Regions from separate parts of the Streptomyces sp. NPDC001270 genome, predicted to be linked through region 1. Evidence: riboswitches for the same ligand, from Rfam matches in the RefSeq annotation. Region 1 holds a riboswitch; each other region holds the start of a gene.
What was found. Region 1 has a riboswitch for thiamine pyrophosphate ahead of ACFY2B_RS18275 (thiamine ABC transporter substrate binding subunit). Riboswitches for the same ligand answer to the same signal wherever they lie in the genome.
Positions count from the first base shown of each region.

Region 1 (4,067 bases):
GCAGGCGTTCCAGCACCAGCAGGGACACCGCGCACACCACCATGAGAATCGTGGAAAGGGCCATCGCCTGGCCGTAGTTGAGGTCGCCCGGCCGGCCGAGCAGCCGGGCCACGGCGACCGGCAGCGTGGGGTTGTCGGGCCGCGCGATGAACACGGTCGCGCCGAACTCCCCGAGCGAGACGGCGAACGCGAATCCGGCCGCGATCAGCAGCGCCCGCCGCACCAGCGGCAGGTCGACCTCGCGCCACACCCGCCAGGGCGACGCCCCGAGCACGGCCGCCGCCTCCCTGAGCCGCCCGTCGACGGCCCGCAGCACCGGCAGCATGGTCCGTACGACGAAGGGCACGCCGACCAGCGCCTGGGCGAGCGGCACGAGGATCCAGGACTGCCGCAGGTCGAGCGGCGGCTTGTCCAGCGCGATCAGGAAACCGAAACCGACGGTCACGGCGGACACGCCGAGCGGCAGCATCAGCAGCGCGTCGAAGCCCCGTACGATCCGGCCGGCGCCGCGGGCGAGGGCCGCGGCGGCGAGGGAGCCGATCAGCACCGCGATGGCGGTGGCGACGACGGCGTAGCGCAGGGAGTTGCCGACCGCGGCGATCGGCGCCACCAGGAACGTACCGCCGTCCGCACGGGTCAGCGCCCGGTAGTAGCCGAGGCCGGGAGCGGCGAGGGAGCGCTGCACCAGCACCCCGAGCGGCAGCAGCACGAGTACGGCGACGGTGGCCAGGACACCGCCGAGCATCGCCCACTGGCCCGCCCCGCGCGGCCGGCGTGCCGTCAGCGACGCGTCGACCAGGCGCAGCGTGCTCTCCCGCCGCCGTACCGTCCAGGCGTGCACGGCGAGGATCACGCCGACCGCCGCGAACTGGACCAGGGTGAGGACCGCGGCCGTGGACAGGTCGAAGATCTGGGACGTCTCCCGGTAGATCTCCACTTCGAGCGTGGCGAAGGTGGGGCCGCCGAGGATCTGCACCACGCCGAAGGAGGTGAAGGTGAACAGGAACACCATCAGCGCGGCGGCGGCCACCGCCGGGGCCAGCGCCGGCCGGGTCACCGTGCGCCAGGCGGTCAGGGGCGACGCGCCCAGCATCCGCGCGGCCTCCTCCTGGCGCGGGTCGAGCCCGGACCACAGTCCGCCGACCGTGCGGACGACGACGGCGTAGTTGAAGAAGACGTGCGCGAGCAGGATCGCCCAGACGGTGGTGTCCAGCCGCACGCCCCACAGGTCGTCGAGGAGGCCGCCACGCCCGACGAGGGCGAGGAAGGCGGTGCCGACGACGACGGTCGGCAGCACGAACGGCACGGTGACCACGGCCCGCAGGACCCGTTTGCCCGGGAAGTCGAAGCGGGCGAAGACGTACGCGCCGGGCAGCGCGACCAGCAGGGTGAGCGCGGTGGAGGCGAGCGCCTGCCAGGTGGTGAACCACAGCACGTGCCGGATGTCGGAACGGGCCACGACGTCCGCGATCCGTCCCAGCCGCCAGGCGCCGTCCGGTTTCAGACCGCGGGCGACGATCGCGGCCACCGGCCAGGCGAAGAACACGGCGAAGAACGCGACGGGTCCGGCCAGCAGCGCGAGCCGCACCAGGTTCCCGGTGCCGTGCCGCCCGCGCGGGAGGGAACCGGCCGCCTCCGCCGGCCCGGTCCCCTCGTCCGCCCCGGTCAGTTCAGTACGAGTGAGGTCCACGACTTGACCCACTGGTCACGGTCGGCGGCGATCCGGTCGGGCGCCATGGTCTCGGGGTCCTTGGCCTGCGGGCCGTACTTCTCGAACTCCTGCGGCACCGCGGCATCCGTGCGCACCGGGTAGACGAACATGTTCAGCGGCATGTCCTCCTGGAACTCCTTGCCGGTCAGGAAGTCCAGGAACGCCTTGCCGCCCGCGCTGTTGCGGGCACCCGAGAGCAGTCCGGCGTACTCGATCTGCCGGAAGCAGGTTCCGGCGGCCACTCCGGTGGGCGCGGTGGCCGGTTTCGGGTCGGCGTAGACGACCTCGGCGGGCGGCGAGGAGGCGTACGACACGACGAGCGGCCGGTCGCCGCCCGCCTTCCTGCCGCCGGCCGAGCCGGAGAACTCCTCGTCGTACGCCTGCTCCCAGCCGTCGACCACCTTGACGCCGTTGGCCTTGAGCTTCTTCCAGTACGCGCTCCAGCCGGCGTCGCCGTACTTCGCGGCGGTGCCGAGCAGAAAGCCGAGGCCGGGCGAGGAGGTGGCGGCGTTCTCGGTGACGAGCAGGTTCTTGTACTGGGGTTCGACCAGGTCGTCGAAGGTCTGCGGCGGGGCCAGCCGGTGCCGCTCGAAGTACGCCTTGTCGTAGTTGACGCAGATGTCACCGGTGTCGATGGGCGTGACCCGGTGCCCGGACGCGCCGTCCCGGTACTCGGGTTCGATCCGGTCGTAGTCCTTCGGCTGGTACGACTGGAACAGCCCGTTGTCGAGGGCACGCGACAGCAGGGTGTTGTCGACGCCGAAGAAGACGTCGCCCTGCGGGTTGTCCTTGGTCAGGATCGCCTTGTTGACGGCCTGCCCGGCGTCGCCGTCCTTGAGGACCCTGACGGTGTAACCGGACTGCTTCTCGAAGTCCTTGAGCACGTTCTTCGAGACCGCCCACGAATCGTGGCTGACGAGGGTGACCGTCTTGGCGTCGGCGCCCCCGTCGTTCGTGGACCCGCACGCGGACAGCGTGACCAGGCCGAGCCCGACCACGACGGCCACGAAGGTCTTGGTGTGCAACTGGATTCCTCCTGGGGTTGACCAGGAAGAGACGCGGCCCTGCCCGGACCGTACGAGGCAGGTCCGGGCAGGGCGCAACAGCTTGAGTGAGGACCGATCTCCCTACCCAGAATGACCTGGGCGAGGTTCGGAGGGTCTGCGGCCGGTGTGCCGCACTCTCAGCGCTGTGGCGCTCCCCTGTCGGAATATTCGGAATGTTCGGAACACGAGGTTCGCGATATGACGTTATGACCGGGCTCAGACTACCGTCCGGCTACCGCTCGGTGGCAGCCAGCTGACCGCAGGCGCCGTCGATCTCCTGCCCGCGGGTGTCCCGGATGGTCACCGGCACCCCGTGCGCCTCGATGGCCGCCACGAAGGCCCGCTCGTCCTCGGGCCTGGAGGCGGTCCACTTGGAGCCCGGCGTCGGGTTGAGCGGGATGAGGTTGACGTGCACGGGCTTGCCCTTGAGCAGCCGGCCGAGCCGGTCGCCCCGCCACGCCTGGTCGTTGATGTCGCGGATCAGCGCGTACTCGATGGACAGCCGGCGCCCGGACCTGGCGGCGTACTCCAGACCGGCGTCCAGCACCTCGCGCACCTTCCACCGCGTGTTCACGGGGACGAGGGTGTCGCGCAGTTCGTCGTCGGGCGCGTGCAGGGAGATCGCGAGGCGGCACTTGAAGCCCTCGTCGGCGAACCGGTGGATGGCCGGGACGAGTCCGACGGTCGAGACGGTGATGCCGCGCTGGGACAGCCCGAGCCCGTCCGGCTCGGGGTCGGTGAGCGCCCGGATCGCGCCCACGACCCGCTTGTAGTTGGCGAGCGGCTCGCCCATGCCCATGAACACGATGTTGGACAGCCGCGCCGGGCCGCCGGGCACCTCGCCGTCCCTGAGGGCCCGCATCCCGTCCACGATCTGGTGCACGATCTCGGCGGTCGACAGGTTCCGGTCGAGACCGGCCTGCCCGGTGGCGCAGAAGGGGCAGTTCATCCCGCAGCCGGCCTGCGAGCTGATGCACATCGTCACCCGGTCCGGATACCGCATCAGCACCGACTCGACGAGCGTCCCGTCGAACAGCCGCCACAGCGTCTTGCGCGTGGTTCCCTCGTCGGTCGACAGATGCCGTACGACCGTCATCAGCTCGGGGAACAACGCCTCCCGCAGCCGGCCGCGGGAGGCCGCGGGAATGTCGGTCCACTGCTCGGGGTCGTGCGCGTACCGCGCGAAGTAGTGCTGCGAGAGCTGCTTCGCCCGGAACGGCTTCTCGCCGATCGCGGCGACGGCCTCCTTGCGTTCGGCGGGCGAGAGATCAGCGAGATGCCGCGGCGGCCGCTGGGCGCCGCGGGGGGCT
Region 1 is NZ_JBIAXM010000010.1:45,338-49,404, forward strand. It holds gene ACFY2B_RS18270 (ABC transporter permease) at 1-1,573, opposite strand, end outside; gene ACFY2B_RS18275 (thiamine ABC transporter substrate binding subunit) at 1,666-2,736, opposite strand; TPP riboswitch at 2,818-2,925, opposite strand; gene rlmN (23S rRNA (adenine(2503)-C(2))-methyltransferase RlmN) at 2,990-4,067, opposite strand, start outside.

Region 2 (4,067 bases), on a different contig from region 1:
TCCGGTTTCCTCCGCGCGCGGCGGTGAACTCCGTACCGAGGTGTGTCAGTCGGCAATCGGCAGGTACACCCGGTTGCCGCTCGCCGCGAACTCCTTCGATTTCTGGAGCATCCCTTCGGCGATCTCCTCGGGAGAGGCCCCGTCGGCCGAATCACCGCCGAAGCGTTCCGTGATCGTGTGGCTAATCTTCATCGAGCAGAATTTCGGTCCGCACATGGAGCAGAAGTGGGCCGTCTTGGCGGGCTCGGCCGGGAGCGTCTCGTCGTGGAACTCCCGTGCCGTGTCCGGATCCAGGGCGAGGTTGAACTGGTCCTCCCACCGGAACTCGAACCGAGCGTCGGACAGCGCGTCGTCCCACTCCTGGGCACCCGGGTGCCCCTTGGCGAGGTCGGCCGCGTGGGCAGCGATCTTGTAGGTGATGACGCCGGTCTTGACGTCGTCCCGGTTGGGCAGGCCCAGGTGCTCCTTGGGCGTGACGTAGCAGAGCATCGCCGTGCCCCACCAGGCGATCACCGCGGCCCCGATGCCCGAGGTGATGTGATCGTAGGCCGGAGCGACGTCCGTGGTCAGCGGGCCGAGCGTATAGAATGGAGCTTCATCGCAGATCTCCTGCTGCAGGTCGATGTTCTCCTTGATCTTGTGCATCGGGACATGTCCCGGGCCCTCGATCATCGTCTGTACATGGAAACGCTGGGCGATCCGGTTGAGTTCCCCGAGCGTGCGCAGTTCCGCGAACTGCGCCTCGTCGTTGGCGTCCGCGATCGATCCGGGGCGCAGGCCGTCGCCGAGCGAGTACGTGACGTCGTAGGCGGCGAGGATCTCGCACAGTTCCTGGAAGTTCTCGTACAGGAACGACTCCTTGTGGTGCGCGAGGCACCAGGCGGCCATGATCGAGCCGCCGCGCGAGACGATGCCGGTCTTGCGGTTCGCGGTCAACGGCACGTACGGCAGCCGGACGCCCGCGTGGACCGTCATGTAGTCCACGCCCTGCTCGGCCTGCTCGATGACCGTGTCCTTGTAGATCTCCCAGGTCAGTTCCTCGGCCCTGCCGTCGACCTTCTCCAGTGCCTGGTAGAGCGGCACCGTGCCGATGGGGACGGGGGAGTTGCGCAGCACCCACTCGCGAGTGGTGTGGATGTTGCGGCCGGTGGACAGGTCCATGACCGTGTCGGCCCCCCAGCGGGTCGCCCAGGTCATCTTCTCGACCTCCTCCTCGATGGAGGAGGTCACCGCCGAGTTGCCGATGTTGGCGTTGACCTTCACCAGGAACCGCTTGCCGATGATCATCGGCTCGATCTCCGGGTGGTTGACGTTGGCCGGCAGGACAGCCCGTCCCGCGGCGATCTCCTCGCGGACCACTTCGGGAGAAACGTTCTCCCTGATCGCCACGAACTCCATTTCCGGAGTGATCTCGCCGCGTCGCGCATAGGCGAGTTGCGTGACCGCTGCGGCGCCGTCACGGCTCCGGCGCGGCTGCCTGGGGCGGCCGGGGAAGACGGCGTCCAGGTTGCGCAGCCCGCCGCGCGGCGAGGTGTGCTTGATTCCGTCGTCCTCGGGGCGGACGGGACGGCCCGCGTACTCCTCCGTGTCCCCGCGAGCGATGATCCAGTTCTCCCGCAGCGGCGGCAGGCCCCTACGGACATCGGTCTCGACGAGCGGATCGGTGTACGGCCCCGAGGTGTCGTACAGCGTGACCGACTTCCCGTTGGTGAGATGCACCTGACGGACAGGCACGTGCAGGTCGGAGCGTGAGCCCTCGACATACCCCTTGTGCCAGCCGATGGACTTCCCCGTCGTCGCGCCCTCGACGCCGTCGGATCCGTTGACGGCTCCGATCGTCGCGTCCTGCGTGGAGACAGGCGTGCGTTCGTCCTTGTTGGCCATGAGACCTACTCCCTACGCCGGCATTACCCGGTAACAGGTTCAGCGGTCGACGCAGCGGCTTCCGTTCATCGGTGTTCCATGTGAGACATCGATCGTTCCACGTGAAACATCGCGAATACGGAGGTCAGCGCCCTCTCAGCCCGGTGCTCCGAGCTCCCGCGTGTGCAAAGGTGCCTCCACGCTAGCGTCACTTCGGGCGCGGTGAACAGAGGGCCCCTGTCGTTCTTGCGATGATCGGTCGGTGACCACGATGCAGCAGTCCCCGTACCCCCCACCCGAGCCGCAGCGCAGACGCGGCTCCGAGCAGGGCGGCGGACACGGCCACGAGGGCCACGGTTCCGGGGCCGGACACGGCCATGGTCCGGGCCACGAACACGGTCCGGGAGCCAGTCAGGGTTCCGGCCAGAGCCCCGGCGAGGGCCACGGACACGGCCATGCACACGGACACGGCCACAGTCACGGGCCCGCGGCGCCCGTCTCCAAGCATCTGCGCAAGGTCATCGCGGCCGTCCTCATCCCGTTCACGACGGCGGTCGTCGTCGGGCTCGTGGTGCTCTGGCCCGGCGGGGCCCCGCCGCACGAGCGCACCGGGGTCGGCTTCGACCGGCAGACACAGCAGGCCACGGTCACCCAGGTCGTCGCGGTGAGCTGCAAGTCGGTGAACGCCTCGGGGGACACCCCGACCGGCGACACCTCCACCGCCGAGGGCAACTCTGCACAGCAGCAGGCCACTGGTACCTGCAAGAAGGCCACCATCCGGGTCGACACCGGCAAGGACAAGGGCCGTACGTTCACGGAGATCGTGCAGCCGGACCAGTCACGGCAACTGCACCAGAGCGAGAAGGTGGTCGTCGCCTACGAGCCGTCGGCCCCGAAGGACCTTCAGTACTCGGTCACCGATGTGAACCGGAAGCTCCCGCTGGCGCTGCTCGCCGGCATCTTCGCGCTCGCCGTCGTGGTGGTGGGCCGGCTGCGGGGCGTGATGGCGCTCGTCGCCCTGGCCATCAGCTTCCTGGTGCTGACCCTCTTCATCCTGCCCGCCGTCCTACAGGGCTCGAATCCGCTGGTCGTGGCCGTGATCGGTTCGAGTGCCATCATGCTGATCGCCCTGTACATCTGCCACGGCCTGTCGGCCCGGACCTCGGTGGCCGTCCTCGGCACGCTGGTCTCGCTGCTGCTGATCGGCGTCCTCGGCTCCGGGTTCATCGGCTGGGCGGCGCTGACGGGCAACACGGACGACAACACCGGCCTGATCCACGGTCTGTACCCGTCGATCGACATGAGCGGTCTGTTCCTGGCCGGCGTCATCATCGGCTCGCTGGGCGTCCTGGACGACGTGACGGTGACGCAGACCTCCGCCGTCTGGGAACTGCACGAGGCCAATCCCTCGATGGGCTGGCGCGGGCTGTACCGGGCGGGCATCCGCATCGGCCGTGACCACATCGCGTCCGTCGTCAACACGCTCGTCCTCGCCTACGCCGGCGCCGCCCTGCCGCTGCTGCTGCTCTTCTCGATCGCGCAGAGCAGCGTCGACACGGTCGCCAACAGTGAGTTGGTGGCGGAGGAGATCGTCCGCACTCTGGTGGGCTCGATCGGTCTGGTCGCCTCGGTGCCAGTCACCACGGCGCTGGCGGCGCTGGTCGTGTCGGCCGACCGGCCGGGGCAGACAGCCCCGGCACCCGTGGGGGCGGCGGTCCCGGCACCGGCCGCCGTGGCGCGCGGCGGTAGGGGCAGGCGCCGCAAGCGGTGACGCGCCGCCCAGAGCGGGAAGGTCCAAGAGGAAGCGTTCCTGCACAATCCGCCGCCGGCACTGCCCGGCGCCCGGCCGGCCACGTCTCAGCCGGCGCTCTGCTCCTCGGCCAGGATGCGGTCCAGGGCATCTTCGAGGTGAGCGTCGAAGTCGGCGAGCGCCCCCTCCTGGCCCAACGGCACCAGTTTGTCCGTACGGTCCAGGAACGTCACCAGCGGCGGTGCCGAGGACCGGAACACCGCTTGGTCGCCGCCGACCTGAAGCCGGATCAGCACCTCGCCCAGGGCCTCGGAATCGACGGGTGCGATGTGCACGTCACCGTCCCCGCACGGCCGGCCCACCCCGTCGATCAGCAGCTCCCGCCCGAAGGCCCAGGTCACCGGGGCGTCTCCGGGCAGGTGGAAGGTCAGCCGCACGGCATAGGGATCACAGG
Region 2 is NZ_JBIAXM010000012.1:59,402-63,468, forward strand. It holds gene thiC (phosphomethylpyrimidine synthase ThiC) at 46-1,884, opposite strand; TPP riboswitch at 1,877-2,054, opposite strand; gene ACFY2B_RS21285 (YibE/F family protein) at 2,126-3,634, shown strand; gene ACFY2B_RS21290 (SsgA family sporulation/cell division regulator) at 3,721-4,067, opposite strand, start outside.
Region 2: it holds a riboswitch for thiamine pyrophosphate, as region 1 does, so the genes downstream of both, thiC (phosphomethylpyrimidine synthase ThiC) here and ACFY2B_RS18275 (thiamine ABC transporter substrate binding subunit) in region 1, are expected to answer to the same signal.

Region 3 (4,067 bases), on a different contig from region 1:
CCGTGGCCATCCCGCCGACCGCGATCCGTGCGTCGACGCGATAACGGCCGTCGAGCACCTGCCCGACCAGGGGGTCCTGAAGGGTCGTATCCACGCAGGTGAGTCTACGAGCCGGTACCGACAGTCCTCCTCGTTACCGAGAGATCGGACCGGGACTGCGGCCGACCTGTGACGCGTCCCACGACACCCCGTCACCCCCGGAACCCCACACCCGCCACCCACGGCCCGTGACCGGGCCCGACGGCCTCACCGCCCCATCCCTGCCGACGGCCCCCACCGACCCCGCACCGGCCCCGGAATCCCCGGCCCCACGAACCCGTCCGTGCACCCACCACCGACGCCGGGCCCCACGGGAAACGTCCACCGCTCGGCGGACAGCAAACGGGTGGTGCGTGGTTGCGAGAGCATCCTGGCACGACAACCCCGCTCAGAACGCGGGCCGCTCCGGATCGAGCGCGGCCAGGCCCTCCGCGGGAGACGACGCCTCGGCGAAGTGCCGCCGGGGGATCCGCCCCGCCAGCCGTGCCAGCCGCCCCGCGTCCACCGCGTGCCGCATCGCCGCGGCCATCCGCTCCGGTTGCTGCGACCGGGTGACGGCCGAGGCCAGCATGACCCCCGCGCACCCCAGCTCCATCGCCAGGGCCACGTCCGACGCCGTACCGGCTCCCGCGTCCAGGATCACCGGTACGCGCGCGTGCTCCACGATCAGCTGGAAGTTGTGCGGATTGCGGATCCCGAGCCCGGAACCGATCGGCGAGCCGAGCGGCATCACCGCCGCGCACCCCACGTCCTCCAGCTTCCGCGCCAGCACGGGATCGTCGTTCGTGTACGGCAGCACCGTGAAACCGTCGTCGACGAGGGTCTCCGCCGCGTCCAGTAGCTCGATCGGGTCCGGCAGCAGTGTCCGCTCGTCGGCGATCACCTCGAGTTTGATCAGATCGGACCCGAGCGCCTCCCGGGCCAGTCGCGCGGTCAGCACCGCCTCGCCCGCGGTGAAGCAGCCCGCCGTGTTGGGCAGCACCCGGATGCCGAGCCGTTCCAGGACCGAGAGCACGGACCCGTGCACATCGGGGTCGACCCGGCGCATCGCCACGGTGGTCAGCTCCGTTCCGGAGGCGACCAGCGCCCGCTCCAGCACGTCGAGGCTGGGCGCACCGCCCGTACCCATGATCAACCGGGACGTGAAGGACGTACCGCCGAGGACGAAGGGATCGTCGGCCATGGTTCAGCCTCCTTGGACGGCGGTGAGGACTTCGACGCGGTCCCCCTCGCTCAGGGCGGTGGCGGGCCACTGCGCGCGCGGGACGACGGTTTCGTTGAGCGCGGCGGCCACTCCGCCGGGCGCTGTGGTGAGGGTCTGCACGAGGGCGTCGAGGGCCGTGCCGGGCGCGATCTCCCGGTGCTCCCCGTTGACGGAGATGATCATGCGGGCTGCTCCGTGAGGGCGGCGGCGCCGAAGCGCGCGGGGGTGAACGGACGGACCTCCTCCGGGAGCGTCCCGGTGGCCAGGACGTGCGCCATGACATCCCCGGTGACCGGGGTGAGCAGCACGCCGTTGCGGTAGTGCCCGGTGGCCACGTGCAGCCCGTCGAGCGCGGTCGGGCCGAGCAGCGGCGCGTTGTCCGGGGAGCCGGGCCGCAGCCCGGCCCGGGTCTCGGTCAGCGGCAGTTCGGTGATCCCGGGCACCAGCTCGTGCGCGTCGCGCAGCAGCTCGTACACGCCGCCCGCGGTCACCGTGGTGTCCCAGCCCAGTTCCTCGTCGGTCGCCCCGACGACCAGCTCACCGTTCTCCCGCGGCACCAGGTAGACCTGGCTGCCGCGCACCACGGCCCGCACGGTCCGGCTCAGGAACGGCGCGTACCGCTTCGGCACGGTCAGCCGCAGCACCTGACCCTTCACCGGCCGCACCGGCGGCAGCACGGCCTCCGGCAGGCCCGCCAGCCGGCCGCTCAGGCTGCCGGCCGCGAGCACCACCTGCCCGGCGTCCAGTTCGGTGCCGTCCCCGGTGATCACCCCGACGGCCCGGTCCCGGCGCACCACGCAGCGTTCGGCCCAGGCGCGGTGGAACACCACTCCCGCCCGCTCGCAGGCCGCCAGCAGCGCCGCCGCCAGCCGCCGCGGGTCGATCTGGTGGTCGCCGTCCACCCGCAGCCCGCCCCGCACCCCCGGCGCGAGCATCGGCTCCAGACGACGGCAGTCCCGGCCGGACAGCCACTCGGACTCAAGACCGGAGCGCTGTTGCAGTTCGTGCAGGTCGCGCAGGTGCGCGCGGTCGTCGGCGTCCAGCGCGACGGCGAGCGTGCCGCACCGGCGGTAGCCGAGGTCGCGGCCGGTCAGCTCGGTCAGCTCGGCCGCGAAGTCCGGATAGCGGCGCGCCGAGGCCAGGTTCAGGCCGAGCAGCGTCTGCTCGCCGTGGTGCAGTTCGGTGACCGCGGCCAGCATGCCGGCCGCGACCTGTGCGGCCCCGCCACCCGGCTCGGGATCCACGACGGCCGTGGCGAATCCGCGCTGCGCGGCCCGCCAGGCCGTGACCAGGCCGATGATTCCGCCCCCGATGACGAGGACATCCGACGTACGTGACGACATGGGCGTCCAGCCCCTCCCTTCGCCGGCATGACCCGGATCAGGTTCGTACGGTCGGAGGCCGCCAGCCTCCCTCTCAGCCCGGTGCGTCCGGGCTCCCGCGAGTGCTTGTACGGTGGCCACCCTAGCCCGCCGCCGCCCGCCTCGAAAAGGAAGCCTCGGCCCGCACCCCGCTCGCGGCCTCGGCCCGCACGCGGCTCGGCGGGCTCCGGCCGGGCGGCGCGACGCGCACGGAGGAACGGCCGGCGCGGGCCCCTGGCGGACACCGGACGAGCCCGTGTGCAGCAGGTCACCCAGCACGCCCCCTGACTGACAAATCGTCAGTTGACTATGGTGATCAGCGTGAGCCAGCAGACGCAGCAACGGAGCACGTCACAGGTGCGGCGCGTGGTCGTCGCCGGCGCGGGCATGGCCGGGGTGCAGACCGCGGTCGCCCTGCGGGAGCAAGGGTTCAGGGGCACGGTGACCGTGGTCGGCGCGGAGCCCCACGCGCCGTACGACCGGCCACCGCTGTCCAAGGCCGTGCTGCTCGGCAAGGTCGAGGGCTCGGCCTTCGACGTCGATTTCGGCGCGCTCGGCATCGACCTCGAACTGGGCCGGGAGGCGCTCGGCGTGCGCCCCGGCGACCACGAGCTGGACACCGCGGCCGGTCCGGTGCCGTACGACGTCCTGGTCCTCGCCACCGGCGCCGAACCGATCCGGCTGCCCGGCGCGGAGGGCGTCCCCGGCGTGCACCTGCTGCGCACCCTCGACGACGCCCAGGCGCTGCGGCCGGTGCTCGCCCGGCAGCACGACATCGTGGTCGTCGGCGCGGGCTGGATCGGCGCCGAGTTCGCCACGGCGGCCCGCGAGGCGGGCTGTGCGGTCACGGTCGTCGAGGCCGCCGCCCGCCCGCTCGCGGGCGCGCTCCCCGCCGAGGTCACGGCGCCGATGGCCGCCTGGTACGCGGACAGCGGCACCGAACTGCGCACCCACGCGCGCGTGGCGCGCGTCGAGCCCGGCGCGGTGGTGCTCGACGACGGCTCGCGGCTGCCCGCGGGCGCCGTCGTGGTCGGCATCGGCGCCCGCCCCGCCACCGCCTGGCTGGCCGGTTCCGGCATCGAGCTGGGCGCCCATCGCGAGGTCGTGGCCGACGACCATCTGCGCACCTCCGCGCCGGACGTCTACGCGGTCGGTGACTGCGCGTCCTTCCCCTCCGCCCGGTACGGCGAGCGCCTGCTCGTCCACCACTGGGACAACGCCCTCCAGGGGCCGCGCACGGTCGCCGCGAACATCATCGGCGACACCCCGGCGGCCTACGACCCGGTGCCGTACTTCTGGTCCGAGCAGTTCGGGCGTTTCGTGCAGTACGTCGGCCACTACCCGGCGGCCGACACGCTGCTGTGGCGCGGCGACCCCGCCGGGCCCGCCTGGACCGTCTGCTGGCTGGGCGCGGGCCGGCTGGTCGCCCTGCTGGCCGTGGGCCGGCCGCGTGATCTGGCGCA
Region 3 is NZ_JBIAXM010000014.1:43,104-47,170, forward strand. It holds gene pknB (Stk1 family PASTA domain-containing Ser/Thr kinase) at 1-94, opposite strand, end outside; gene ACFY2B_RS23740 (thiazole synthase) at 428-1,222, opposite strand; gene thiS (sulfur carrier protein ThiS) at 1,226-1,426, opposite strand; gene thiO (glycine oxidase ThiO) at 1,423-2,586, opposite strand; TPP riboswitch at 2,584-2,695, opposite strand; gene ACFY2B_RS23755 (NAD(P)/FAD-dependent oxidoreductase) at 2,914-4,067, shown strand, end outside.
Region 3: it holds a riboswitch for thiamine pyrophosphate, as region 1 does, so the genes downstream of both, thiO (glycine oxidase ThiO) here and ACFY2B_RS18275 (thiamine ABC transporter substrate binding subunit) in region 1, are expected to answer to the same signal.